DNA from 3 places in the Streptomyces sp. NPDC059003 genome. Region 2 is predicted to be linked to each of the others. Evidence: riboswitches for the same ligand, from Rfam matches in the RefSeq annotation. Region 2 holds a riboswitch; each other region holds the start of a gene.
The links. A riboswitch is a leader RNA that binds a small molecule or an ion and turns the genes downstream of it on or off. The one in region 2 is predicted to bind cyclic di-AMP.
Positions count from the first base shown of each region.

Region 1: linked by a shared signal. The riboswitch ahead of ACFWZ5_RS24765 (NlpC/P60 family protein) and the one ahead of ACFWZ5_RS19090 (M23 family metallopeptidase) in region 2 are both predicted to bind cyclic di-AMP.
Region 3: linked by a shared signal. The riboswitch ahead of ACFWZ5_RS29415 (transglycosylase family protein) and the one ahead of ACFWZ5_RS19090 (M23 family metallopeptidase) in region 2 are both predicted to bind cyclic di-AMP.

Region 1 covers NZ_JBHYJH010000075.1:22,016-31,551, reverse strand. Annotated here, with positions in the region: gene ACFWZ5_RS24775 (peptidoglycan DD-metalloendopeptidase family protein) at 1-1,525, shown strand, start outside; gene pcrA (DNA helicase PcrA) at 1,614-4,145, opposite strand; cyclic di-AMP (ydaO/yuaA leader) riboswitch at 4,415-4,562, shown strand; gene ACFWZ5_RS24765 (NlpC/P60 family protein) at 4,570-5,826, shown strand; gene ACFWZ5_RS24760 (hypothetical protein) at 5,954-6,307, opposite strand; gene ACFWZ5_RS24755 (NlpC/P60 family protein) at 6,671-7,762, shown strand; gene ACFWZ5_RS24750 (LuxR C-terminal-related transcriptional regulator) at 7,830-8,612, opposite strand; gene ACFWZ5_RS24745 (PspC domain-containing protein) at 8,609-9,536, opposite strand, start outside.
Region 2 covers NZ_JBHYJH010000049.1:23,574-33,109, forward strand. Annotated here, with positions in the region: gene ACFWZ5_RS19070 (DUF5998 family protein) at 1-485, opposite strand, end outside; gene ACFWZ5_RS19075 (GNAT family N-acetyltransferase) at 586-3,513, opposite strand; gene ACFWZ5_RS19080 (HPr family phosphocarrier protein) at 3,750-4,031, shown strand; gene ACFWZ5_RS19085 (GntR family transcriptional regulator) at 4,288-4,962, opposite strand; gene ACFWZ5_RS19090 (M23 family metallopeptidase) at 5,229-6,062, opposite strand; cyclic di-AMP (ydaO/yuaA leader) riboswitch at 6,075-6,239, opposite strand; gene ACFWZ5_RS19095 (M16 family metallopeptidase) at 6,530-7,897, opposite strand; gene ACFWZ5_RS19100 (M16 family metallopeptidase) at 7,921-9,318, opposite strand.
Region 3 covers NZ_JBHYJH010000101.1:1,503-11,038, reverse strand. Annotated here, with positions in the region: gene ACFWZ5_RS29445 (class I SAM-dependent methyltransferase) at 62-1,360, opposite strand; gene ACFWZ5_RS29440 (NAD(P)/FAD-dependent oxidoreductase) at 1,664-3,046, opposite strand; gene ACFWZ5_RS29435 (exopolyphosphatase) at 3,444-4,385, opposite strand; gene ACFWZ5_RS29430 (DUF501 domain-containing protein) at 4,382-5,005, opposite strand; gene ACFWZ5_RS29425 (septum formation initiator family protein) at 5,038-5,517, opposite strand; gene eno (phosphopyruvate hydratase) at 5,617-6,903, opposite strand; gene ACFWZ5_RS29415 (transglycosylase family protein) at 7,159-7,911, opposite strand; cyclic di-AMP (ydaO/yuaA leader) riboswitch at 7,916-8,109, opposite strand; gene ACFWZ5_RS29410 (transglycosylase family protein) at 8,314-9,474, opposite strand.

The sequences.
Region 1 (9,536 bases), on a different contig from region 2:
GTCGGGGACCCCCGCCCCGGCCTCGGCGCCCGACGCCGACTACGCGCCCTACGGGTCATACGACCAGCAGAGCGCACAGCACGTCGGCTACGCCGGGTACGACGGCTACGCCACCGGCACCTTCACGGCCACCGGCTTCAACGCCCCGGGCGCCTATGACGCCACGGGTGTCTTCGACACGTCCGGCTCCGGATTCGCCGCTCCCGTCGGGGGCTTCGCGTCCGACCCGCTCTTCGGCGACATGCCGGGCGGCCACGACACCGGCCAGTGGGCCACGACGACGGGCGCCCAGCAGACCCTCGGCCATGACCCGTACGCCGCCCCGTCGCCGTACGACACGGGCAGCCACGACACGGCCCTGTGGGGCACCGACGGATACCAGCAGCTCGCGGACATCCCGTCGCAGCCCGGCCCCGACAGCACGGCGGTCTGGGACGCCTCCTCCTGGAGCCAGGCGGGCGAGGCGGCGACCGGCCAGTGGGCCACCACGCAGGTCTTCGACAGCGGCGTGTACGACGCCACGGCGTGGAACTCCGGCGCCGCCCACGATCCGTACGAGGCGACCCCCGAGGCGTACAACACGCCTCAGGAGACGTACAGCGGCGCAGCGGCCCACGGCGGCCCCGACGCGCACGAGTTCGCGGCCGACGACGCCCCCGCCGACGAGCTCGGCGGCATCGAGGCGGGCGCCGACAACCCGGATCACACCCCCGAGCACGCCCCGGCGGACCGGCAGGACCGCTCGGACCGTGCCCGTTCGTCGCGCACCGCGGCGTCCCGCACCCGCGGCCGTTCGCGCCGCTCCCCCGCCAAGCGTTCCGCGCTGCTCACCGTCGCCGTGCCGTCGGCCTGCGTGATGGGCGTCGCGGGCGTGGCCGCCGCGTCGGTGAGCGGCCTCGGCGGAGGCGACGACGACAAGGAGACGCGGGCATCGGCCCCGGACGCGACGGCGGTGAAGCCGTCCGCGGCCAACAACAAGCTCGACACCCAGCTCGCCAACGTCTCCGCCGACGTGGGCGACTTCAAGGACCGCGCGAGCCGTACGCAGGAACGTATCGACCTCAAGGCCGCGAAGGACGCCGCGCAGAAGAAGGCGGCCGCGGAGGCGGCCCGCAAGGAGCGGCTGCGTCCGAAGTTCGCGGTGCCGGTGACGCAGCGCGGCCTGAGCGCTTACTACGGCCAGGCCGGCATCAACTGGATGTCCGTGCACTCCGGGATCGACTTCCCGGTGTCGTACGGCACGCCGGTGATGGCCGCGACCGACGGCGTCGTGTCCACGAAGTGGAACAGCGCCTACGGCAACATGGCGATCGTGACCGCCAAGGACGGCACGGAGACGTGGTACTGCCACCTCTCCACGCACAAGATCTCGAACGGTCCCGTGAAGGCGGGCGACACCATCGCCTACTCCGGGAACTCCGGCAACTCCACGGGTCCGCATCTGCACTTCGAGGTCCGCCCCGGGGGCGGCTCGGCGATAGACCCCCTGTCGTGGCTGCGCAGCCACGGGCTCGACCCGACGTAAGCCTGCGGGCCCAACCCGACGTAACCCCCGCCTCGCGGCGGCTGCAACTCCGGCCCCCGTGACCGAAGTTGCAGCTTCCCCCGACGGCCTACAGCTTCTCGACCGGCGCGTACCGCAGCAGCAGCCGCTTCGGCTTGCCCTCTCCGAAGTCCACCGACGCCTCGGCGTTCGCCCCCGAGCCCTTCACGCCGACCACCGTGCCGAGCCCGAACTGGTCGTGCGTGACCCGGTCGCCGACGGCCAGCGCGACCACCGGCTTCTCGCCCGCCCGGCGCGTGGCGAAGCCCTGCGCGCCGCCCGCGCGGGACCGCGACGACGACAGCGAGGACGCCACCCCGGCGGCGGGGCCGGACGCCGCGGGCGCGCCGACGGAGCCCTTCCGCTTCCAGTCCACATGGACCTCGGGGATCTCCTCCAGGAAGCGCGAGGGCGGGTTGTACGACGGCTGGCCCCAGGCGCTGCGCATGGAGGCACGCGTCAGGTACAGCCGCTCCCGCGCGCGGGTGATGCCGACGTACGCCAGGCGGCGCTCCTCCTCCAGCTCCTTGGTCTGGCCGAGGGCGCGCATGTGCGGGAACACGCCGTCCTCCATGCCCGTGAGGAAGACGACGGGGAACTCCAGGCCCTTGGCGGTGTGCAGCGTCATGAGCGTGATGACGCCGGAGCCGTCGTCTTCCTCGTCGGGGATCTGGTCGGAGTCGGCGACGAGGGCGACCCGCTCCAGGAAGTCGGAGAGGGACCCGGTCGCAGCGGCGCCCTCCGCGGCCTCCGCACCCTCCACGGTCTCCGCGGTCTCCGTCCCTTCGGCGGCACCGTCCGCGCCCGCGGCGGCGCCGCTGTCCTGCTCGAACTCCAGGGCCACGGCGGCGAGCTCCTGGAGGTTCTCGATGCGGGTCTCGTCCTGCGGGTCCGTGGAGGACTGCAACTCGGCCAGGTACCCGGTCCGTTCGAGGACGGCCTCCAGGACGACCGCCGGGCCCGCGCCCGACTCGACGACCGTGCGCAGCTCCTCCATGAGCGTGTTGAAGCGCTTCACGGCGTTCGCCGAGCGGGCCGCCATGCCGTACGCCTCGTCGACGCGGCGCAGCGCCTGCGGGAAGGAGATCTTCTCGCGCAGCGCGAGCGCGTCGATCATCGCTTCGGCGCGGTCGCCGATGCCCCGCTTCGGCACGTTCAGGATGCGGCGCAGCGGGACCGCGTCCTCCGGGTTGGCGAGGACCCGCAGGTAGGCGAGGACGTCGCGGACCTCCTTGCGCTCGTAGAAGCGGACGCCACCGACGACCTTGTAGGGCAGGCCGACGCGGATGAAGATCTCTTCGAAGACACGGGACTGCGCGTTCGTCCGGTAGAAGATCGCCACGTCGCCGGCCTTGGCGTCGCCCGCGTCCGTGAGGCGGTCGATCTCGTCGGCGACGAACTGCGCCTCGTCGTGCTCGGTGTCCGCGACGTACCCGGTGATGCGGGCGCCCGCGCCCGCGTTCGTCCACAGGTTCTTCGGGCGGCGGCTCTCGTTGCGCTCGATGACCGCGTTGGCGGCGGTCAGGATCGTCTGGGTGGAGCGGTAGTTCTGCTCCAGGAGGATCGTGGTCGCGTCCGTGTAGTCCTCCTCGAACTGGAGGATGTTGCGGATGGTGGCGCCGCGGAAGGCGTAGATCGACTGGTCGGCGTCACCGACGACGCACAGCTCGGCCGGGTCGTCGCCCTCGCCTCCGGAGGGGCCGACCAGCTCGCGCACCAGGGCGTACTGGGCGTGGTTCGTGTCCTGGTACTCGTCGACCATCACGTGGCGGAAGCGGCGGCGGTAGTGCTCGGCGACGTCCGGGAAGGCGCGCAGGAGGTGGACCGTCGTCATGATCAGGTCGTCGAAGTCGAGGGCGTTGGCCTCGCGCAGGCGCGACTGGTACATCGCGTACGCCTGGGCGAGGGTCTTCTCGAAGCCGTCGGCGGCCTGGGCGGCGAAGTCCTCCTCGTCGATCAGCTCGTTCTTCAGGTTCGAGATCTTGGCGCTGAAGGACTTCGGCGGGAACTTCTTCGGGTCCAGGTCGAGGTCACGGCAGACCAGGGCCATCAGGCGCTTGGAGTCCGCGGCGTCGTAGATCGAGAACGAGGACGTGAAGCCCAGCTTCTTGTACTCGCGGCGCAGGATGCGCACGCACGCGCTGTGGAACGTCGACACCCACATCGCGCCCGCGCGCGGGCCGACGAGCTGCTCGACGCGCTCCTTCATCTCGCCCGCGGCCTTGTTCGTGAACGTGATCGCGAGGATCTGGCCGGGGTGCGCGCCGCGCTCGGCGAGGAGGTACGCGATGCGGTGGGTCAGGACGCGGGTCTTGCCGGATCCCGCGCCCGCGACGATGAGCAGCGGGGAGCCCGCGTGCACGACGGCCGCGCGCTGGTTCTCGTTCAGCCCGTCCAGGAGGGTCGCCGGGTCGATCGCGGGGCGGGGGGCGCCGTCCCGGTAGTACGCGTCCGCGGGCGGGGGCGCGTCGAACTTCCCGCCGAACAAGTCGTCCGGAATGGGCTCCGGAGCGCTGTCCTCGGGCGGCGGCGGGGGCTCCTCCTCATGTGCCTGCGAGGGCTTGAGGTCCGCCAGGAAGCTGTCGTCAAAGAGGCTGCTCATCGCCTCCCGAGTCTAGGCGGACCCACTGACAACCCGCCCCGGGTTCCGGCCATCCACGCTCCGCCCCGTCGCCGTCACGCAGCGCGACAGCACGTCAGGGCCGCGCCAAGGGCTTCGTAAAGTCACGAAAATGTATCGGGCATATCGAACATCAACCTTCCCCGGCACCACACGAGTTGGCTAGCGTGCTCCGCGGGCCGCACGTCCCCCACCGGCGATCCCCGCCGGTCACGCGTGGCCTCCGCCGAGTCCGACGCGTTGTCCGACCTCCACGTCGTCCGACGCTCCCGGAGCCGGGGACCCACCATGATCCTGGGGTGAATCGGTCCCGTACGCCGTACGGGACGGTAGGGCAGCCTTCCGAACCACCCGCCCGAACCCGACAGCTAACCCGGTAGGCGGTCCACGGAAGGAGTCGCCGACCTTGGCGTCGCACCGCAAACCGCGCAGTCGCTCAGCGCTCATACGCACGACCCCCGCCCTCGGCATCACGACGGCCGCCCTGACCTCGGTGGCCCTGCTCTCACAGAGCGCGAACGCCGCGCCGTCCGCCCCCTCCGAGCCCGGGAAGCCGACCCTCGAAGAGGTCCAGAAGAAGGTCGACGACCTCTACCACCAGGCGGGCGTGGCCACGCAGAAGTACAACTCGGCCAAGGAGCGCACCGACAAGCAGCGCAAGAAGGTCGACCGCCTCCTGGACGACGTGGCCGAGCGCACGGACAAGCTGAACGACGCCCGCCAGGAGCTCGGCTCCTTCGCGGCCGCGCAGTACCGCACCGGCGCCGTCTCCGAGACGGCCGCGATGATGCTCGCCGACGACCCGAAGGGGTTCTTCGACCAGAACCACCTCGCGGACCGGCTCACGAGCCGCCAGAAGAAGGCCGTCGACGACTACCAGACGCAGCAGGTCGCGGCGACCCAGCAGCGCGCGAAGGCCGCGAAGAGCCTGAAGACGCTCGGTGACTCGCGCGACGACCTGAAGGCGAGCAAGCAGACCGTCCAGACCAAGCTGAGCGAGGCCCGCGGCCTGCTGTCGAAGCTGACCGCCGAGGAGAAGGCGCGGCTCGCGGCGATCGAGAAGCGGAAGGAAGAGGCCGCCCGGCGCAAGGCCGCCGAGCTGGCGCGCAAGCAGGCGGAGGCGGAGCGCAAGCGGAAGGCCGAGGAGGCCGAGCAGCGCGAGCGGGAACGGGAGCGGGAACAGGGCCGGGATCAGGACCAGGACCAGGGCTCCGGTGGGGGTACGGGTACGGGGTCCGGCTCGGACAGCGGCTCCGGGTCCGGGTCGGGATCCGGCTCGGGCTCGGGCTCGGGCAGCACGGACGGCAGCTACGCCGCCAAGGCCGAGAAGGTGATCTCCTTCGCCGAGCGGCAGATCGGCAAGCCCTACGTGTGGGGCGCCACCGGGCCCGACTCCTACGACTGCTCCGGGCTCACGCAGGCCGCGTGGAAGACCGCCGGGATCTCGCTGCCGCGGACGACCTGGGACCAGGTGAAGACCGGCACGAAGGTGTCGACGTCGAACGCCAAGCGGGGCGACCTGGTCTTCTTCTACGACGACATCAGCCACGTCGGGATCTACATCGGCAACGGCAAGATGATCCACGCCCCGAAGCCGGGCGCGAACGTCCGCGTCGAGTCGATCTACTACATGCCGATCCACAGCGTGGTGCGGCCCGCATAACCACCCTCTACGTAGAGGGGGCCGTACACGCCCTCCCTCCACACGCCCCTCTACGTAGAGGGGCGATAGACGTGTGGGCCCGCACCCCGGTCCGGGTGCGGGCCCACGTACGTCAGGTGGCCGGGGCCTACGTCCACAGGACGGCGATGAAGATGTTCGCCGTCGTCAGCGCGCCGACCGCGCCGAACATCGCCTTGTCCACCTTCTCCTCGTCGCGCTTCACGTACACGAGCGCGAGGATCACGATCAGCAGGGCCAGCTTCACGCCGATCTTGACGTTGTTGACCGTGTTGTCGTCGGCCTGGTTGAGGCCCACCAGGGCCACGCCGGTGACCAGCATGGTCAGCGCGCCGTGCAGCATCGCGGGGCTGAAGCGGGCCGTGCCCTCACCCATCGCCTTCATCTGGGTGAGGAAGCCGCCCAGGAGCGAGGCGATGCCGATGATGTGCAGGCCGACGAAGAGATGGATGAGTACGTCCATGGGGCGGAGCCTAGCGGGGCCCCTATCACCTCCCTCCGGGCAGGGCTGCCGCCAACGCCACATCGGTCACAGGAGCGGGTGAAGCGGGCACCGGGTGGCCATCGGCCCGATCGCTCGCGTTCACCCGTCGACCCGCGCCTTCCACTTCCGCGCATCGCGCCACGGCCCGGCGAGGAAGAGGTTTAGCGTCCTCCACCAGGTGACCGGCTCCCCACCGCCGCCCGGACCACGGACGGCAGCCGGCCGCCCCCGCCGAGAAGTCCGGCGGCGTTCCGCTCCCCCTGTGCGGCGCGCCGCCGGACACGTACCGGACCGCCGGCCCCCCACCGGCATCGGGCCACCGTGGAAGGACGTGGAGCCTCCGTGGCAGAGCACCGCAAGCCCAAACAGCGCTCGCTCAGCGGCCATACCGCCCGTACCGCCGCCACCCTCGCCCTCGCGTCGGCCGCCACGGCGACCGCCTTCGAAGGCACCGGGCACGCCGAGCCGCGGCTCACCCCCAGCGAGGTGAAGGCCAAGGTCGACGAGCTCTACCGCGAGGCGGAGGTCGCCACCGAGAAGTACAACGGCGCCAAGGAGAAGGCCGACGAGGCCGAGCGGTCCCTCGGCGACCTGCGCGACGAGGCCGCCCGCAGGACGGAGCGGCTCAACTCCGCGCGCCAGGGCCTGGGTTCCCTGGCCACCGCCCAGTACCGCACGGGCGCCATCGACCCGTCGCTCCAGGTGGCGCTCTCCTCCGATCCCGACGAGTTCCTGGACCGGGCGAGCCGCGCCGACCGCGCGGGCCACCGGCAGGCGGCCACCGTCAACGACGTACGCAAGCAGCTCCGCGAGCTCGACCAGCTGCACTCCGAGGCGGACGACACGCTCGCCGACCTCAAGGCCCGCCAGGCGGCCCTGAAGAAGCACAAGAAGACCGTGACCGGCAAGCTCGGCGACGCCAAGCGGCTGCTCGACCGGCTGACCGCCGACCAGCGGGCCCGCCTCGCCGCCGACGAGGGGGGCGAGCGGGCGGGCGACCCCAACAGGGCCTCGCGCGTCGGCGACCGCGACACGGCGGAGCGTAGCGGCGCGAACGGAGGCGGGGGTGCCGTGGGCGCCCCCGACTCGCGGGCCTCGGCGGCGGTCTCGTACGCCTACAAGGCGCTCGGCAGCCCCTATGTGTGGGGCGCCACCGGGCCGAACGCCTTCGACTGCTCAGGCCTCATCCAGGCCGCCTACCGCTCGGCGGGCGTGTCCCTCCCCCGCACGACCTACGCCCAGATCGGCGCGGGCAAGCGCGTGTCACGCGCCGAACTCGCTCCGGGAGACCTGGTGTTCTTCTACTCCGGCATCAGCCACGTCGGCCTCTACGTCGGCAACGGCCGGATGATCCACGCCCCCAACCCCAGCGCGCCGGTCCGCCTGGCCCCCATCGACCAGATGCCGTTCGCGGGGGCCACGCGGGTGGTGTGACGCCGGGGCGGTGGGGTGCCGTCGGAACGTCGGGGTGCCGTCGGAACGTCGGGGCGCCGTCGTGGCGTCAGACCAGCCTGCGGGCCGTCGCCCACCGCGTCAGCTCGTGCCGGTTCGACAGCTGGAGCTTCCGCAGGACCGCCGACACATGCGACTCGACCGTCTTCACGGAGATGTAGAGCTGCTTGGCGATCTCCTTGTACGCGTAGCCGCGGGCGATGAGGCGCAGGACCTCGCGCTCGCGCTGCGTGAGGCGGTCCAGGTCCTCGTCGACCGGCGCCGCGTCCGTCGACGCGAAGGCGTCCAGGACGAAACCGGCGAGGCGCGGCGAGAACACCGCGTCGCCCTCCTGGACGCGGAAGATCGAGTCGACCAGGTCGGTGCCGGTGATGGTCTTGGTGACATAGCCGCGGGCGCCGCCCCGGATGACGCCGATGACGTCCTCCGCGGCGTCGGAGACGGACAGCGCGAGGAACCGCACCGGGTCCTCCGCGTCCGCCATCAGGGACGCGCAGCGGCGCAGCACCTCGACGCCACCGCCGCCCGGCAGGTGCACGTCGAGGAGCACGACCTCGGGGCGCGCCGCCGTGATCACCGAGACCGCCTGGTCGACGTCGGCGGCCTCGCCGACGACCTCGACACCCGTGCGCTCGGTCTGGCCGATCTCCGCCTGCACGCCCGTGCGGAACATCCGGTGGTCGTCCACCAGGACGACCCGCACGTGCCGCCCGGCGCCGGTCCCCGCGTCCGCGCTCGCCCCGGCGGCCTCCCCGGTCCCGGCGGCCGGGTCCACGGGCCCGGTCGTCCCGGCCGGCTCCGCGGGCCCGCCCGCTTCGGTCGCGTCGCTCATGTCGCCGCCGTCCTCTCCATCTCCAGCTCGACTTCCGTGCCGCCGCCCGGCACCGCGCGCAGCCGCGCCGTGCCGCCGTTCCGCTGCATGCGGCCGATGATCGATTCTCGTACGCCCATGCGGTCGTCCGGCACGGAATCCAGGTCGAATCCCGGGCCGCGGTCCCGGACGGACACGAAGACCGTCTCCCCCTCGACTTCGGCGAAGACCTGCACCGCGCCGCCCTCGCCACCGTACTTGGCGGCGTTCACCATCGCTTCCCGCGCGGCCTGCATCTGTGCCGTCAGGCGGTCGTCGAGCGGGCAGTCGCCGACGACGACCACCTCGATCGGGACGCCGTGCTTGTCCTCGACCTCCGCGGCGCTGCGCCGGACCGCCTCGGCGAGCGTGTCCGGCTCCTCCGCCTCGTCCTTGCCGGTGCCCTCCGGTTTGTACAGCCAGGCGCGCAGGTCGCGCTCCTGGGCGCGGGCGAGGCGGCGCACCTCGCCCGGGCTCTCCGCGTTGCGCTGGATCAGGGTCAGGGTGTGCAGCACCGAGTCGTGGACGTGGGCGGCGACCTCCGCGCGCTCCTGGGCGCGGATGCGCATCAGACGCTCCTCGGAGAGGTCCTGCGTCATCCGCACGAGATAGGGGCCCGCGAGCAGCGCGATGCCGACGAGCACGGCGAGCGCCGCCTGCAGCGCGGCGCCGAGGTCGGAGGCGGAGCCGCGCAGCACGAAGATGCCGGAGACACCGACGCCGACGAGGAGGACACCGGCGCCGGACCGGGCGATCGTCAGGGTGCGCCGCTTGCGGCCGACCTCCATCCAGCGGGCCCGCCGCGCGTTGTCCGCCTGGCGCCAGACGAGGGCGACACCGGCGGCGACGAGCAGCGTCGGCCACAGATACGCCTTCGTGGGGCCGCCGAGGTCGACGCTGCCGACG
Region 2 (9,536 bases):
AGGTCGTCGGCGGTGGAGCTGCCGGTGTAGCCGTGGTCCGCTTCGCAGTTGGGGTCGCCGCAGGCGGCGGGCTCCAGGTCGATGCGGGAGACGGCGCCCCAGCCGATGGTGAGGACGACCTCGCGGGGCAGGGAGCCGGGGACGTACTTCTCAGGGTTGGCGACGACACGGCTGACGACCACCGACGAGATCCGGCCGATCTTCACGGATTCCGTGGACGTGGTGGCGTACGGCGTCGGGGAGGTGCTGTCGGCCGCCTGCTCGTCGGTGTGGCTGACGATGAAGCGGTTGTCCGTGAGGACGAGAACCGTCACATGGCGGCGGACCTCGTTCGCGTCGAACGTGGTCTCCTGGTGGACCAGGTACGACCCGATGGTCTCGCCGCCGATCGCGGCCTCCACCGCCTCGGCCACGAGGGCCGGGTAGTAGCCGCTGCGCTCGATCGCCGCGCGCAGCCCCTGGGTCGTCGTACCGGTCTTCGCCATGCCGCCCATCCTACGACCCGGTGCCTGGCCGAAGGCGCGCAGTGGCCGCGTACGGGACAGGCGCACGGGTTCCCGCGCGCGGGGACGGGGCCCCGGGGCCTCAGTAGGCGGGCAGGGTGCGGGGGCCGAGGTCGTCGCGGGCGGGTGGTGGGGCGAGGCGTACGGAGGCGCTGAGGACGGAGTGGCCTTCCTGGGCGACGACCACGGGTTCCAGTGAGACGGTGACCACTTCGGGGTGATCGTCGACGAGCCGGGAGAGGCGCTGGAGGAGCTCTTCGAGGGCGGGGGTGTCGACGGGGGCCGAGCCGCGCCAGCCGAACAGGAGCGGTGCCGTGCGGATGGACCGGACGAGGTGCTTGGCCTCGCGGTCGGTGACTGGAATCAGCCGGTGCGCGGTGTCGCCGAGCAGATCGGACGCGGCGCCGGCGAGCCCGAAGGAGAGCACGGCTCCGGCGACCGGGTCGTGTCCGGCGCGGACGACGGTGTCGACGCCGCGGGCGACCATGGCCTGGACGACGGGCCGCAGCTCGGCGGGCCTGCCGAGGGTGTGGGTGAGCTCGCGGTAGGCGCGGCGCAGCTGTTCCTCGTCGGCGAGGTCGAGGCGTACGCCGCCGAGGTCGGGGCGGTGGCGCAGGTGCGGGGCGGTGGTCTTGAGCGCCACGGGGTAGCCGAGCTCCCTGGCGGCCCGGGCGGCGGTGTCGGCGTCGGGTGCGGGCAGGGCCTGGTGGACGCGGATGCCGTAGTGGGCGAGCAGGTCGCGGGCGTCGGCGGGGTCGAGGGTGATGCCGTGGGCGGTGTCGTCCTTGGCGAGCAGCCGCTCGATGAGCTCCGCGGCGCCGGGTTCGTCGATGTCGTCGTACTCGGGGACCTTGCCGGGCTCGGTGATGTCGCGGCGCCACTGGGCGTAGTTGACGGCTTCGGCGAGGGCGCGGACGGCCCGTTCGGGGGCGGGGTAGGCGGGGATGCGGTAGGGGTCGGGGGGTTCCGTTTCCTGGTCCGGGGGTGCGGTGTCCGGGGGCGCGGCGGGGTCGGGGAGCGCGGTGTCCGGGAGTGCTGTCTCCGGGGGCGCGGGGTTCGGCGGCACGGTGTCCGGGGGTGCCGTCTCCGGGGGCGCGGTGTCCAGGGGTGCGGTGTCCGGGGGCGGTGCGGCGTGGGGGCCGGTGCTTGCGGCGGCGGAGAGGGCTTCGGCGAGGCCGCCGAGCTCCACGTGGACGACGACGACCGGTTTGGTGGGGCAGCAGGACGCGGCGGAGCGCAGTGCGGCGGCCAGGGACTCGCCCTCGCCCTGGCGGCTCGATTCGCCGAGGGAGGGGATGACGGTGACGACGACGGCGTCGCAGCCGTCGTCGGCGAGGGCGGCGCCCAGGGCGGCGCGGAAGTCGTCCGGGGTGGCGGCGGTGGTCAGGTCGCGCGGCGGCAGCGGGCGCAGTCCTTCGGCGACGCAGGCGTCGTACGTGAGCAGGCCGAGGGACTCGGAGTTGCCGAGGACGGCGATGCGGGGTCCTGCGGGCAGCGGCTGTCCGGCGAGCAGCAGGCCGGCGTCGACGAGTTCGGTGACGGTGTCGACGCGGATCACTCCGGCCTGGCGGAGCAGGGCGGAGACGGTGGCGTGCGGGAGGCGGGTCGCGGCGCCCGCGTGGCCGGTGGGGGCGATGCCGCTGTGCCGGGCGCCCTGGACGACGACGAGCGGCTTCACGGCGGCGGTGCGGCGGGCGAGGCGGGTGAATTTACGGGGGTTGCCGATGGATTCGAGGTACATGAGGGCGACGTCGGTGTCGGGGTCGTCGTACCAGTACTGGAGGACGTCGTTGCCCGACACGTCGGCGCGGTTGCCCGCGCTGACGCAGGTCGAAAGGCCCGCGCCGCGCCGGTGCAGGCGGGACAGGAGCGCGATGCCGATGGCGCCGGACTGGGTGAACAGGCCGATGCGTCCGGGGGCGGGCAGCGCGGGCGCGAGGGAGGCGTTGAGCCGCACGTCGGGCGCGGTGTTGATGACGCCGAAGGCGTTCGGGCCGATCAGGCGCATGCCGTAGGACCGGGCCTGGCGGACGAGCGCGCGCTGTCGTTCGCGGCCTTCGGCGCCGCTCTCGGCGTATCCGGCGGAGATGACCACGAGGCCTTGGACGCCGTGTTCGCCGCAGTCGGCGACGGCCTGCGGCACCCGGTCGGCGGCCACGGCGACGACGGCGAGGTCGACCGGCTCGGTGATGTCGCCCACGGAGCGGTGTGCGGGCACGCCGTCCAGGCCGGTCTCGGTCTCTTCGGCGCCGTCGGGGAGGGCGGCGTTGACGGCGTGCAGGCGGCCCGTGAAGCCCGCGCCGATGAGGTTGCGCAGGATGCCGCGGCCGACGCCGCTCTCGGCGCGGCCCGCGCCGATGACGGCGACCGAGCCGGGGGCGAGGAGGCGTTGGACGGAGCGGGCCTCGGCGCGCTGTTCGCGGGCGCGCTGGACGGCGAGGGAGCGGTCGGTGGGCTCCAGGTCGAGTTCGAGGCGGACGACGCCGTCCTCGAAGCTGCGCTGCTGCTGGTATCCGGCGTCCGTGAAGACCTTCACCATTTTGGTGTTGGCGGGCAGCACTTCGGCGGCGAAGCGGCGGATGTCGCGTTCCCGGGCGACGGCCGCGATGTGTTCGAGGAGGGCGGAGGCCACGCCGCGGCCCTGGTGGGCGTCCTGGACCAGGAAGGCGACCTCGGCCTCGTCCGCGGGGGCGGGGGCGGGGCGGCCGTGCTCGTCGATGCGGTCGTAGCGCACGGTCGCGATGAATTCGCCGCCCACGGTGGCGGCGAGGCCCACGCGGTCCACGTAGTCGTGGTGGGTGAAGCGGTGGACGTCCTTGGCGGACAGGCGGGGGTAGGGGGCGAAGAAGCGGTAGTACTTCGACTCGTCCGATACCTGCTCGAAGAAGCTGACGAGCCGGTCGGCGTCGTCGGCCGTGATGGGCCTGATCCTGGCGGTGCCGCCGTCGCGCAGCACCACGTCGGCCTCCCAGTGCGAGGGGTACGCGTGCTGGTCCGGCGGGGTCTGCATGGGGCCAGGGTACGGGTCGCGAGGCCGCGGGGGCCGGGGCAATGTAGGAGGAGAGCGGGCGGCGTCCGGGGCGGCCCGCGGAGCGTTCGTGGCGTCCCGGCGCGCGCGTCCCTGGTGTAGCGGCGGGCGCGTCCCTGGTGTGCGGCGGGCGCGTCCGTGGCGTCCGGCGGGAGCACCCGGGTCGGCATGAGACACTGGTCTAGACAAGTGTGAGACACCTGGAAGGGCAGCAACACATGGCTGAGCGCCGCGTCAACGTCGGCTGGGCCGAGGGCCTCCACGCCCGGCCCGCCTCCATCTTCGTCCGTGCGGCCACGGCCGCGGGCGTCCCCGTGACCATCGCCAAGGCCGGCGGCAACCCCGTGAACGCCGGCTCCATGCTCGCGGTGCTCGGCCTGGGCGCGCAGGGCGGCGAGGAGATCGTGCTCGCTTCGGACGCCGAGGGTGCGGACGCCGCCCTCGACCGCCTGGCGAAGCTGGTCGCGGAGGGGCTCGAGGAGCTTCCGGAGACCGTCTGACGCTGTCGGACACCGTGCGGCGGAGCCGCGTGGGCCCCTTCCGGGCGGCCCACGCGGCTCCGTTGCGTTTTCGGGTGTACGTGTTTGCGGGGTGTACGCGTTTGCGGGATGGACGTGTTTGACGAGCCCCGACCCCGGCACAGGAAAGCAGGCCCAATTACCGGCGAGGCGGCGGGACACCCACAAAAAGGGAGTTTGCGCGCGAGCCGCAAGTCGCCGGTCCGAAATTCCCCGCTCTTTGTATACGGCGCCTGCGTTAATTCCGTACGCGCACTTTGTTTACGGCACGTTGCGAACCCCTCACACGCCCGGTGCGCAGCCGCTGCGCGGCCGCCGCGCGCTCGGCGTGCAGGACCGTGAGCGCCCGCGCGCGGTCCGCGTCACCGCGGGCGACGGCGTCGACGACCGCGGCGTGGCCGTTCCAGGTCTCCATGGGCGCGGCCGGGACGTCCGTGACGTACATCCACGCGATCTTGTGGCGCAGCTGGGTGAGCAGGGCGATGAGGCCGGGGCTGGTGGACGCCTGCGCGAGCGTCTCGTGGAACCAGCCGTCGAGCGAGCGCAGGTCCTCGGTGCCGCCGCGCCTCGCGCGCTCCTGGCCGAGCCGTACGAGGCCGCGCAGGACCTTCAGATGGGCCTCCGTGCGGCGCTGCGCGGCGCGTGCGGCGGCCAGCGGCTCCAGGAGCGCCCGGACCTCCAGGAGGTCGGCGGCCTCCTGCTCGGTGGGCTCGGCGACGCACGCGCCCGCGTGCCTGCGCGTGACCACGAAGCCCTCCGCCTCCAGGGTGCGCAGGGCCTCGCGCACGGGGACGCGGGAGACGCCGTAGCGGCGGGCGAGCAGTTCTTCGGTGAGGCGCGTGCCGCGTTCGTAGACACCGGAGACGATGTCGTCCCGGATGGCTGTGCATACCGAGTGCGCGGGAATGCGCATGACGGACCTCCGCGTTAATTCCCTCAATGCCCGCGAAACGCGTCGTGCGACGCGCCTAATGACGTACGTGCGACAACTCCATGGACGATGGCTCCCTGAACTCTATTGCAGGCGGCCGGATTTTCCGACGGTGCGTCGGAATCCATGGATATCTTTTGGCCAAGGGTCTGCGTACGCCGAAAGCCCCGGCTCGGGTGAGCCGGGGCCTTCGCGGAGTGCTGCGGGTCGGACGCGGAGTGCCGCGGGTCAGGCGCTGACGCCGTGGGTCAGACGCTGACGCCGTGGGCGCGCAGGTACGCGACGGGGTCGATGTCCGAGCCGTAGTCGGCGCCGGTGCGGGCCTCGAAGTGGAGGTGCGGTCCGGAGGAGTTGCCGGTGGAGCCGGAGAGGCCGATCTGCTGGCCCGGGGTCACGGTCTGGCCGACGGTGACACTGAGGGACGACATGTGGCCGTACTGCGTGTACGTGCCGTCGTTCATCTTGATCACGACGTTGTTGCCGTAGGCGCCGCCCCAGCCCGCCTCGACGACGGTGCCCGCACCGACGGCGTGGACCGAGGTGCCGGACGCGGCGTGGAAGTCGATGCCGGTGTGGCTGCCGGAGGACCACATGCCGCCGCCCGCCTTGTAGGAGGTGGAGACGTACGAGCCGTCGACCGGCGCCACGTAGGCGTTCAGGCGCTTGCGCTCGGCGTCGCGGGCGGCGCGCTCACGGGCCCGCTCCTTGGCCTCCTTCGCCGCCTTGGCCTCGCGCTCCTTCTTGGCCTTCTCCTTCGCGGCGGCCTCCGCCTTGCGCTTCTGCTCGGCGGCCTTCTGGCGGGCCGCGTCCTCGGCCTTCTGCTGCGCGGCGGCCTCGGCGGCGGCCTGCTTCTGCGCGGCGGCCTGCGCGTCGACCTCGCTGGCGAGGGAGTCGCCGACGGAGATGGCCTGGGTGAGGCCGGTGTTCGTGTGCTCGGCGGAGGTGTCGGCGGCGAGCGCCGGAGCGGCCAGGCCCGAGATGACGCCGGTGGTGGTGAGCGCGGCGACGCCGGCGGCGTTGGCAGTGGTGCGCGAGATGCGGCTCGGGCGGCGGTGCTTGCCGGTCGGGCGGATGAGCGCCATGAAGCGGCTGGTCCTTTCCTTCCTTCTCGCCTACCGGGTTAGCTGACGGGTTCGGAGCAGGAAGGTCTCCTACGGGCTCCTCACCTTGCGGCAAGGGGTCCGATTCACCCCAGGGGACGGATGTGGGTCCCCGGCTCCCCTGGCTCGCGCCGTACGGGGACTCGGCGATGACTGTCCGGTGCCGCGGACGCGGCGTACTGCCTGACGGACAGCCTGGTCGACGCTAAACGGCTCATCTTTCAATCGACAAACGGATCACGCCTTTTGTAGCGCACGCCACAGGGCAGACACCCAACCTCCCTGCCAATTCGGACATATGGCAGCATGCAGGGACCCCGGGGGCTTCCTGAGCCTCCGGGGTCCCTTGTGTTACGTGGCGTTGCTACCGGTTTGTCCGCGCGGCCGCCGACCCTGGCTGGGCCGGGCCGGGCCGCCCCTGGCTGGCCGGGCTGGCCTGGCTGCCGCAATCAGCCGGTGACGACCGTCACTTCGCCGATGCCGAGCGCCTTCACGGGCTCCTCGATCTGCGCCGCGTCCCCCACGAGCACCGTCACCAGGCGGTCGCTCGGGAAGGCGCTGACGACGGCCGCGGTGGCCTCTACGGTGCCGGTCTCGGCCAACTGCCGGTACAGGTGCGCCTGGAAGTCGTCCGGCAGGTGCTGCTCGACCTGGTCGGCGAGCGTGGCGGCGACCGCGGCGGCCGTCTCGTACTTCAGCGGGGCGACGCCCACCAGGTTCTGCACGGCGACGTCGCGCTCGGGGTCCGTGAGGCCCTCCGCGGCGAGGGTGCGGAGCACCTTCCACAGGTCGTCGAGCGCCGGGCCCGTGTTCGGCGTGTCCACGGAGCCGCTGATGGCGAGCATCGCGGACCCGGAGCCGTCCGGGGCGGAGCGCAGCACCTGGCTGAACGCGCGGACGCCGTACGTGTACCCCTTCTCCTCGCGCAGGACGCGGTCCAGGCGCGAGGTGAGGGTGCCGCCCAGGCAGTACGTGCCGAGAACCTGGGCGGGCCACACGCGCGCGTGCCGGTCCGCGCCGACGCGGCCGATGAGCAGCTGCGTCTGGACGGCGCCGGGGCGGTCCACGATGACGACGCGGCCCGTGTCGTCGGCGGTCACCGGGGGCACCGGGCGGGGCTCGGCAGTGCCGCCCGTCCAGGCGCCGAGGGTGTCGGCGAGGACGGCGTCCAGGTCGGTGCCGGTGAGGTCGCCGACCACGACCGCGGTGGCCGCGGCGGGGCGCACGTGCTTCTCGTAGAACGCGCGTACGGCCGCGGAGTCGATGGCGGCGACCGTCTCCTCCGTGCCCTGGCGGGGCCGCGACATGCGGGCCGACGCCGGGAAGAGCTGCTTGGCGAGCTCCTTGGCGGCACGGCGGGCGGGGTTGGCGGTCTCGTGCGGGATCTCGTCCAGGCGGTTGGCCACGAGGCGCTCGATCTCGCTGTCGGCGAAGGCGGGCGCGCGCAGGGCGTCGGCGAGCAGGCCGAGCGCCTTCGGCAGCCGGGAGACGGGCACTTCGAGGGAGACGCGGACGCCCGGGTGGTCCGCGTGCGCGTCGAGCGTGGCGCCGCAGCGGTCCAGCTCGGCGGCGAACTCCTCCGCGGAGTGCTTGTCGGTGCCTTCGGAGAACGCCCTCGCCATGATGGTGGCGACGCCGTCGAGGCCCTGCGGCTCGGCGTCCAGGGGCGCGTCCAGGTGGATCTCGACGGCTACCAGCTGCTGACCGGGGCGGTGGCAGCGCAGCACCGTCAGGCCGTTGTCCAGGGCGCCGCGCTCGGGGGCCGGGAAGGCCCAGGGCTTGGCGGCGCCCGCCTGGGGCTGCGGGTGGAACTGCATCGTCACAGACGTCTCAGCCGCGGTCACTTCGCCGCCTCCTCTTCCTGGTCGGTCTCGTCGGCGGCGGTGCCGGGGATGGCGTCCTGGGGGGCCGCGTCTTCAGGGGCGTCGTCCTCGGCCGCGACGGGCTCGTACACGAGCACCGCGCGGTTGTCCGGGCGCAGGCGCGCCTTGGCGACTTCCTGGACCTCCGCAGCGGTGACGTCGAGGACGCGCTGGACGGCGGTCAGGGCGAGCTGGGGGTCGCCGAACAGAACGGCGAACCGGCACAGTTCGTCGGCGCGGCCCGCGACCGTGCCGAGGCGGTCCAGCCACTCGCGCTCCAACTGTGCCTGGGCCCGCTCCATTTCCTCGGGGGTCGGGCCCTCCTCGGCGAACCGGGCGAGCTCCTCGTCGACGGCGGCCTCGATGACGGGGACCTCGACGTCACCGGAGGTCTTCACGTCGAGCCAGCCGAGCGAGGGCGCCCCGGCGAGCCGGAGCAGGCCGAAGCCCGCGGTCACCGCCGTGCGGTCACGGCGCACCAGGCGGTTGTAGAGCCGGGAGGACTCGCCGCTGCCGAGCACCGTGAGCGCCAGGTCGGCGGCGTCGCACGCGCGCGTGCCGTCCTCGGGGAGGCGGTAGGCGGCCATCAGGGCACGGGCCGGGACGTCCTCCTCCACGACCTCGCGCAGCTCCTCGCCGATGCGCTCGGGCAGCGCGCCGTCCCGCGGGGGCTGCTTGCCGTCGTGCGACGGGATGGAGCCGAAGTACTTCTCGATCCAGGCGCGCGTCTGCTCCGGGTCGATGTCGCCCACTACGGAGAGGACCGCGTTGTTGGGCGCGTAGTACGTGCGGAAGAAGTTCCGGGCGTCCTCGAGGGTGGCGGCGTCCAGGTCGGCCATGGAGCCGATGGGCGTGTGGTGGTAGGGGTGGCCCTCCGGGTACGACAGGGCGGTGAGCTTCTCGAACGCCGTGCCGTACGGAACGTTGTCGTAGCGCTGGCGGCGCTCGTTCTTCACCACGTCCCGCTGGTTCTCCATGGACTCCTCGTCGAGTGCCGACAGGAGGGAGCCCATGCGGTCGGCCTCCAGCCAGAGGGCGAGCTCCAGCTGGTGCGCGGGCATCGTCTCGAAGTAGTTGGTGCGCTCGAAGCTGGTCGTGCCGTTCAGCGAGCCGCCCGCTCCCTGCACCAGCTCGAAGTGGCCGTTGCCGTGCACCTGCTGCGAGCCCTGGAACATCAGGTGCTCGAAGAGGTGGGCCAGGCCGGTGCGGCCCTGGACTTCGTGGCGCGAACCCACGTCGTACCAGAGGCAGACCGCGGCGACCGGGGTCAGGTGGTCCTCGGAGAGCACCACGCGCAGGCCGTTGGCCAGCCGGTGCTCGGTCGCTGTCAGGCCGCCGGAGCCGGCTTCGGCTGTGGCCGTGTGACCCATGGGCATGTACGTCCCTTCGATTCGATCGCGAAATCCTCGATATGTGCTGCCAGTCCTGCCACTGTAAGCAAGCGTGCTGACACCTGGCGAAGTTCCCGCTCCGCCCTCGGCGTAGTCGGCGTTCGCCGTCGGCGTGATCGCGTGCCGATCGGGGGGTGATCGTCGTTGGGTACGGGTTCGGCGAGGTGGGGAACGGGTTCGGCGAGGTGGGGCGCGCGGGTGCC
Region 3 (9,536 bases), on a different contig from region 2:
CGGCAGGTACGCGGAGGGGCCCCGGACGAATCATCGTCCGGGGCCCCCTGCGTTGCAGCGACTAATTCCGCCAGTCCCGCGCCCGCAGGGGCATCCCCGACTTCCCGCTCTCCGGTGTCTTCACCGCCAGGACCTGGTTGACGCCGATGCGGTTGCGTTCGAAGGCCAGGGCCGACGCGGCCATGTAGAGGCGCCAGATGCGGGCGCGGCCCGGGGACGTGAGGGCCTGGCCGCGCTTCCAGTCGGCCTCCAGGTTCGCGACCCAGCGGCGCAGCGTGAGCGCGTAGTGCTCGCGGATGGACTCCACGTCCCGCACCTCGAACCCGGCGCGCTCCAGGAGCCCGACGGTCGTGCCGAGCGGGGCGAGCTCGCCGTCCGGGAAGACGTACGCGTCGATGAACTCGTCGACCGAGTACGCCGACTCGTCGCCCAGGGGGCGGCGGGCGATCTGGTGGTTGAGCAGGCGCCCGCCCGGCTTCAGGAGGGCGTACAGGTCGGCGGCGTACTCCAGGTACCGCTCGGCGCCGACGTGTTCGGCCATGCCGATGGACGAGATCGCGTCGTACGGCCCGTCGCGGACGTCCCGGTAGTCCTGGACGCGGATCTCGACGCGGTCGGTCAGGCCCTCCTGCGCGATGCGCTTGCGCGCGTACGCGGCCTGCTCCTGCGAGAGCGTCACGCCGACGACGCTCACGCCGTGCTCGCGCGCCGCGTGGATCGCCATGGAGCCCCAGCCGCAGCCGACGTCGAGGAGGCGCATGCCGGGCTTCAGGTCGAGCTTGCGGGCGATGAGTCCGAGCTTGTCGCGCTGGGCGTCCTCGAGGGTGGCGTCGGGGGACTCCCAGTACGCGCACGAGTAGACCATCGACGGGCCGAGCACCAGCTCGTAGAAGTCGTTGCCCACGTCGTAGTGGTGGCTGATGGCCTGCTTGTCGCTGCCCTTGGTGTGCAGGTGCAGCCTGCCGTGCCTGCGCATCTCCTCGCGCGGCACGGGCGGCGGCACGAAGGGCGCGGCGAACGCGAGCAGCGGGCGGGCGGCGGCGCGGACCTTCGGGTCCCGCAGCGACTCGACGAGGCCCGGCGCGTCGTCGCCGCGCTCCCAGATGAACTCGGCGAGCAGGTCGAGCGCCGCGTACAGATCCCCCTCGACGTCGAGGTCCCCCGCCACCCAGGCGCGGGCGAGCCCCAGCTCCCCCGGTTTCCACATCAGGTGGCGCAGGGCACGGCGATGGCGTACGACGAGTGTGGGCGCGTCCGGCGGGCCGGCTTCCGAGCCGTCCCAGGCGCGGATACGAACCGGCAGCTGAGCTCCCAGCAGCTGCTCGGCAAGGTTCTTCAGCCGCGACGCGGCGTCCTGCATGGCGCACACCTCCGTGGACGGGACTTCCCGGAACGGTTCAACACCACGTAAACACCAACAGAGCGCGAGCGCAGTCCCGTTGCCGCGTTACGAATATGCAAAATACATGTACGTAACAACTAGGAAGCGGAGGGCAGATTCATTCCCGCCGCGACGGCGAGCGACCACGGACAACGCCCCCGGCGGTGCCGGGCCGCCAGCAGCCCACAAAAAACCCGAAGGGCCCCCGCACCACGGATAGCGGGGACCCTTCGGGTCAGTACTCGGTAACGCAGTAACGCAGTACAGACGATCAGCCGGAGCCTAGGAGGCCTTGGCCTTCTCCGCCTCGACGGGCGCCGCCGCCTTGGGGGCGGGCTTGGCGGCCTCGTAGAACTCCTCACGCGGAGTCTCCATCGCACCGAGGGAGACGACCTCGCGCTTGAGGAACATGCCGAGCGTCCAGTCCGCGAAGACACGGATCTTGCGGTTGAACGTCGGCATCGCCATGCCGTGGTACGCGCGGTGCATGTACCAGGCGAGACGGCCCTTGAGCTTGATCTTCATCTTGCCCATGACGATCATCGCGACGCCCTTGTGCAGGCCGAGACCGGCGACCGCACCCTTGTTGGCGTGGCTGTAGTCCTTCTGCGGGAAGCCCCGCATGCCGGAGATCACGTTGTCGCCGAGGACCTTGGCCTGGCGCAGGGCGTGCTGCGCGTTCGGCGGGCACCAGGCGTTCTCGTTGCCCGCCTTGCGGCCGACGAGGTCCGGGACCTGGGCGTTGTCGCCCGCGGCCCAGATGTAGTCGGTGCCCTGTACCTGGAGGGTCGTCTGGGTGTCGACGTGGCCGCGCGGGCCGAGCGGGAGGCCGAAGCGGGCGAGCGCCGGGTTCGGCTTGACGCCCGCGGTCCACACGATGGTGTTGGAGTCGACCTCGAGGCCGTTCTTCAGCACGACGTGGCCGTCGACGCAGGAGTCCATGGAGGTGGAGAGGTAGACCTCGACCCCGCGGCCCTCCAGGTGCTCCTTGCCGTACTGGCCGAGCTTCGGGCCGACCTCGGGCAGGATCTTGTCGGCGGCGTCGACGAGGATGAAGCGCATGTCCTCGCGCGAGACGCTGTTGTAGTACTTGGCCGCGTCGCGCGCCATGTCCTCGACCTCGCCGATGGTCTCGGCGCCGGCGAAGCCACCGCCGACGAAGACGAAGGTCAGCGCCTTGCGGCGGACCTCCTCGTCGGTCGTGGAGTCGGCCTTGTCGAGCTGCTCGAGCACGTGGTTGCGCAGGCCGATGGCCTCCTCGATGCCCTTCATGCCGATGCCCTGCTCGGCGAGGCCGGGGATCGGGAAGGTGCGGGAGACCGCGCCCATCGCGATGACCAGGTAGTCGAACGGCAGCTCGTACGCCTCGCCGACGAGCGGCGCGATCGTGGCGACCTTGCGGTCCTGGTCGATGGTCGTGACGCGACCGGTCAGCACTTCGGCCTTCGGCAGCACGCGTCGCAGCGGGACGACGACGTGCCGGGGCGAGATGCTGCCGGCGGCGGCTTCGGGGAGGAAGGGCTGGTACGTCATGTACGAGCGCGGGTCGACGACCGTGACGGTCGCCTCGCCGTAGCGCATCTTCTTGAGAATGCGTCGAGCTGCGTACAGGCCTACGTACCCACCGCCTACTACGAGGATCCTGGGACGCTCCGTGGTGCTCATGCCATCGAGTATCCACCCCCTCCCCAGGGGTCGCTCGTGCGCCCCTTCACAAGGTTGCCAGGGGCCTCTGCTACACTTCGCCGCCCACGTGACGGAGGTCATGGCGCCTCAGGGGAACCACTGAGTCACCGGACTCGTTGTCAACCCCTCCTGAACAGCCACTCCGGGCCCCGGGCGGCGGTGAACCAGTCGCCGGTTCACACCCCCGTAACACCATCGAAGCGCTCGGCGGATCCACCCCGCGCCTTCGGAACCACGCTTTCAGGGTCCTAGGTCCTCAGAACCACGCCCAACAGGGCCGTTTTCCTTGTGAAGAACTTCACGAACTTTCCTCCCGGGGGGTCGCCGCCGGGCCCCCGAAGCGCCCCGGCGGCCGCTCACAAGCCGTCCGCCCCGCTCAGGCGACGGACCAGCCGATCCCGTCGAGGATGTCGTGCTCGCTCACGACGACCTCGCGCGCCCCGATCCTGTCCATGATCGCGAGCAGCACGAGGGCGCCCGCCGCGATCACGTCGACCCGGCCCGGGTGCATCACGGGGATCGCCGCGCGCTCGGCGTGCGTCGCGTGCACGAGCCGGTCGACGACCTCGCTGACCTGCTCGTACGGAATGCGCGCGTGGTGGATCGCGGTCCAGTCGTAGGTGTCGAGGCCGAGCGCGATCGCCGCCACCGTGGTGACGGTGCCCGCGAGGCCGACGAGCGTGCGCGCCTCGCGCAGCGGCACCGTCTCCTCTGCGAGGTCCAGGGCGGCCTCGACGTCGGCGCGGATCGCGGCGATCTGCTCGGCGGTGGGCGGGTCGGTGACGACGCCGCCCCGCACCAGATGGCGCTCGGTCATCCGGACGCAGCCCACGTCCACGGAGCGGGCCGCGCGCACGCGGTCGGAGCCGACGACGAACTCGGTGGAGCCGCCGCCGAGGTCCACCACCAGGTACGGCGTCTGGAGGTCGGCGCGCCCCTGGAGTTCCTTGGTGGCGCCCGTGAAGGAGAACTCCGCCTCCTGGTCGCCGCTGATGACCTCCGGCTCGACGCCGAGGATGTCGAGGACGCCGCGGACGAACTCGTCGCGGTTCTCGGCGTCGCGGGACGCGGAGGTCGCCACGAAGCGGACGCGCTCGGCGCCGTGCTCCTTGATGACCTCGGCGTACTGGCGGCAGGCCGCGAAGGTCCGCGCGAGCGCCTCGGGGGCGAGGCGGCCCGTCCGGTCCACGCCCTGCCCGAGCCGGACGATCTCCATGCGGCGGTCCAGGTCGACGAGCTCGCCCGTCTCGGGGTCGGCGTCGGCCACGAGCAGGCGGATCGAGTTCGTGCCGCAGTCGATGGCGGCCACGCGGGTCACTTCGCGCCCTCGCCTTCCGTGCCGCCGTCGGCGTCCTCGTCGGCGCCGGGGCCGAAGAACCCGCCGCCGTTCGCGCCGAGCGCCAGGACGTCCTCCTGGGTGACCGGGTCGGACGTCACGCAGGCGCCCTTGCGCCACCACTCGGGCAGCATCGCGATGGCCTCGTCGCCCAGCGGGTTCACACCCGGGCCCGCGGCCAGCGAGTGCGCGACCAGGACGTGCAGGCACTTCACGCGGTCGGGCATGCCGCCCGCGCTCGGGAAGCCCGCGAGGACCTCGATGGCGTCGCGCCGGGCGATGTAGTCCTCGTGCGCGGCCCGGTAGGCGGCGGCGAGCTCCGGGTCGGTGGCGAGCCGCTCCGTCATCTCCTTCATGACCCCGTTGGCCTCCAGCGTGCCGATCGCGGAGGCGGCGCGCGGGCACGTCAGGTAGTACGTGGTCGGGAACGGCGTGCCGTCCGGGAGCCGGGGCGCGGTCTCGACGACGTCGGGCTGCCCGCACGGACAGCGGTGCGCGATCGCCCGCAGACCGCGCGGGGGCCGCCCGAGCTGCTGCTTGAAGGCCTCGACATCGGCGTCCGTGGGCGCGGTGGGCTCGGTCTGGGGCGGGGGCGTTTCCATGCCTGTCTTTCGGTCCGTTCGGAGCGGGTGGGTCAGTTGTCGTCGGGCCGGTCCGCCTTGTCGACGCCGTCCCAGACGTTCGAGTACCAGGGCCGGTCGGCGCCGCCCTCGTCGGTGCGGTGGCGGTCGGCGGCCTCGGGGTCGATCACCGTGAAGCCGGTCTCGCCGGGCATCACGTAGTGCAGCCGGTCGCGGATGCGCTGCTCCGCGTACGCGTCGTCCTGCCAGCGGGCCTTCTCGTCGCGCAGGCGCTCGACGTTCTCGCGGTGCTCGGCCTGCCTCTGGCGCTGGTCGGCGATCTCGGCGCGCTGCGAGACGTACTGCCGTATCGGATAGGCGAGCGCCACGACGAGCGAGCAGACCACCAGCACGAGCAGCGCCGCGCGGCCGGTGAGCCGGGAGCGGCGGGCCTGGCGCTTGGTCTGGGAGCGGTACACGCGCTCCGCGGTCTGCTCGCCGAGCAGCCGCAGCTTCGTCGCGGTGGAGAACCGGTCGCGGTTCTTCACGGCCATGTCCCGCCTCCCCAGTACGTGCGTACGTCCCCGCACACGGTACGGGACCGAGTACGGGGACGTACGTACGACTGGCTAGGCCTCAGCCGTGGAAGCGGCTCAGCCCTTGAAGCGCGGGAAGGCCGAGCGGCCCGCGTACACCGCGGCGTCGTCGAGGATCTCCTCGATGCGCAGGAGCTGGTTGTACTTGGCGACGCGGTCCGAGCGGGCCGGGGCGCCGGTCTTGATCTGGCCGCAGTTCACCGCGACGGCGAGGTCGGCGATGGTGACGTCCTCGGTCTCGCCGGAGCGGTGGGACATCATGCACTTGAAGCCGTTGCGCTGGGCGAGCTCGACGGCGTCGAGGGTCTCGGTCAGGGAGCCGATCTGGTTGACCTTGACCAGGAGGGCGTTGGCGGAGCCCTCGTCGATGCCGCGCTGGAGGCGCTCCGGGTTGGTGACGAACAGGTCGTCGCCGACGATCTGCACCTTGTCGCCGAGGCGGTCGGTGATGATCTTCCAGCCGGCCCAGTCGTCCTCGAACAGCGGGTCCTCGATGGAGACGAGCGGGTACGCGGAGACGAGCTCCTCGTAGTACTCGGTCATCTCGGCGGCCGAGCGGGACTTGCCCTCGAACTCGTACTTGCCGTCCTTGTAGAACTCGGACGCGGCGACGTCGAGCGCCAGGGCGATCTGCTGGCCGGGGACGTAGCCGGCCTGCTTGATGGCCTCGACGATGAGGTCGAGGGCGGCGCGGTTCGACTCCAGGTTCGGGGCGAAGCCGCCCTCGTCGCCGAGGCCGGTGGACAGGCCCTTGGCCTTCAGGACCTTCTTGAGGGTGTGGTAGACCTCGGCGCCCCAGCGCAGGGCCTCGGAGAAGGACTCCGCGCCGATCGGGGCGATCATGAACTCCTGGATGTCGACGTTGGAGTCCGCGTGGGACCCGCCGTTCAGGATGTTCATCATCGGCACCGGGAGCAGGTGCGCGTTCGGGCCGCCCAGGTAGCGGAACAGCGGCAGGTCGCTGGCCTCGGAGGCGGCGTGGGCCACGGCGAGGGAGACGCCGAGGATGGCGTTGGCGCCGAGGGAGCCCTTGTTGTCGGTGGCGTCCAGGTCGAACATGGCCTGGTCGATGAGGCGCTGCTCGGTGGCGTCGTAGCCGACGAGCTCCGGGCCGATCTGCTCGATCACGGCGAGGACGGCCTTCTCGACGCCCTTGCCGCCGTAGCGGTTGGCGTCTCCGTCACGCAGTTCGATGGCCTCGAAGGCGCCGGTGGAGGCGCCGGACGGGACGGCGGCACGGCCGGTGGACCCGTCGTCGAGGCCGACCTCGACCTCGACCGTGGGATTGCCTCGGGAGTCCAGGATTTCCCGGGCTACGACGACGTCGATGGACGGCACGAGCATCTCCTTCTGGGATGTGACGCGGGGTACGCGGTGGTACTGGGGGCCGCGCTGGCCCCTGCGACACGAGCCTAACCGGCTCCGGGACATCGGCCAGCCGACCGCCCAGCCCCTGGACGGGGCCAGGGGTATCAGTCTGCCTGAAAAGTTTTATTGCGGAACAAAATGCTGCGCAACCAAAAGATACCGCCCCGGTGCGGCGGGGGGTGCGCGCACCGGGGCGGTGGGGCCCGTGGGGACGGGGCGGGTGGGTCAGTCTCAGCTGAGGTGCAGCTGCTGGCCCGGGTAGATGAAGTCGGCGTCGGTGACGATGTCGTCGTTCAGCTGGTACAGCTTCTGCCAGCCGCCCTTGACGTCGTGCTCCTCGGCGATCTTGGAGAGGGTGTCGCCGGACTCGACCTTGTACTCGCCGTCGCCCTTCTTCACGACCTTGCCGGTCGGGGTCTGGACGGTCTTCTTGGTCTCGGTCTGCGGCGCGGCCTGCTGCGGGCGCGGCTGCGGCTTGGCCTGCTGCTGCGGCTGCGTCTGCTGCTGGCTCTGCTGCTGCGGCTGGGCCTGCTGCTGCGGGCGCTGCTGGTGCTGCTGCTGGTTCTGCTGCGGCTGCTGGGTGCTGCCGCCACCGCCGTACGGGGTGCTGGACAGGCCCACGCCACAGCTCGGCCAGGCGCCCTTGCCCTGGCCCGCGAGGACCTTCTGGCCGATGGCGATCTGCTGCGCCTTGGAGGCCTTGTCGGCCGTCGGCGCGTACTGCGTGCCGCCGTACGCGGCCCAGGTGGAGGCGGAGAACTGCAGGCCGCCGTAGTAGCCGTTGCCGGTGTTGATGGACCAGTTGCCGCCGGACTCGCACTGGGCGACGCGGTCCCACTCGGAGGCGGTGGCGGCGTTGGCGGTGCCGGCGGCCATCAGCGGCGCGGCCACGGCGGCGCCGGTGACACCGACGACGGTGGCGGCACGGGTGGCCTTGTCGAGCTTGGTCGGACGGCGGTGCTTGCCCTTGCCGGAACGCAGCATGGAGTGATCCCCTCACCGACGCCTGCGAGGTGAGCTGTCGGGTTCGGGCGGGTGAGTGCCCGGCCGCGCGTCCTAGCGCGCGGCTTCACCCCAAGCCATCTCCGTACGTCGCGCGGGCCGCGTCTCGCACGGCCGCCCAACGTCCGGGCCCGGCACTTACCTTGGGTCCCCCGCTCCTGCCTTCGGCGCTCGAAGCGACGACTGTTCCCGTCCGGCCGTTGGCAGGATTCGGCGTACCGACCGGCGGGGCCCGCTGTGGCGAGCGGTCATGACCGTAGACAGGCAATCGCCGGAATTTCAAAGACGATCAGGGCTTCTGAGACCCATCTCTCACTTGCCTCTCACCGTCTTTAAACCGGACATTCACGGCGAACTCGTCCGCCAACTGTCGGCTCGGCGGGCCTACTTCCCGGCCTTCTCCGCCTTCTCCGCGGCCGCCTTCTCGCTCAGCGCGAGCCGCTGACCGGGGAGGATGAGGTCCGGGTCGGAGCCCACGGTCTTCTTGTTGCCGGCGTAGAGGGAGGACCAGCCGCCGTCAAGGTCGTGGTGGTCGGCGATGGTTGAGAGGTTGTCGCCGGAGCGGACCGTGTACGTGCCGTCGGCGCCCCTCGCGTCACCCGCGTCACGGGACTCCCCGCGCGAGGCGTGCCGGCCGCCGCCCGCGCCCTCGCCGGGCTCCCCGGGGGCCGACTCGTCGGCGCCGGGGCCGCGGTGGCGGCCGGAGGCGCCGTCGGCGGGCCCGGAGCCGTCCGAGGGCTCCGTGGAGCCTTCGGGGGCCGAGGGGTCGGCGGGGTCGGACGGGTCACCGGGGTCCGACTGCTCCGAGGAGTCGCTCTCCCCGGCCGGGTCGCCCTTGCCGCCCTTCTCGCCCTTGCCGCCCTTGTCGGCCTCGTCGCCGTCCGCGGGCTTGCGGTGCTTGCCGGTGCCCTTGCCGTCGCGGTCGTCGGCGCCGGCATCTCCCTTATCGGCACCGGTGTCCTCGGTGCCCTCGGTGTCCGAGTCGTGATTCTTGTCTCGCGCGTCGGCGGAACCGTCGGCGTCCTCGGCGTCGCCCTTGTCCTTGCCCTTGGCGTCGCCCTTGCCCTTGGAGGCGTCCTTGCCGTCCTTACTGTCCTTGCCGTCGTCCGACGGGTCGGCGGGCTTGGTGGGCGCGGCCGGGAGGCCCGGGTCGACGTCGGCCTTCTCGCCGCCCTTGGCGAGGCCCGCGGTGGGGGCGCAGTTCGGCCAGGCGTCGGGGCCCCGGTCGGCGAGGACCTTCTCGCCGATCGCGATCTGCTGGGAGCGGCTCGCCTGGTCCGCGCTCGGCGCGTAGGCGAGGCCGCCGTAGCTCTCCCAGGTGTCCTGCGACAACTGCAGGCCGCCGTAGTACCCGTTGCCCTCGTTCGAGCTCCAGGCGCCGCCGCTCTCGCAGTCCGCGACCCGGTCCCACGTCTGGGCGTCCGCGGCGTGCGCGCCGGTCGCGCCGAGCAGCGGGAGGGCGAGCGCCGAGCCGGTGACGCCCGCCGCGACGACGATCGCCGGGGCCTGGCGGGGACGGCGGTGACGGCCTTGGCCGGAGAGCATGCAGGTGCCTTTCGAGCGACGACAGGACAGCTGCGGCACGTGGTGCCATAAAGGTGCCGAGC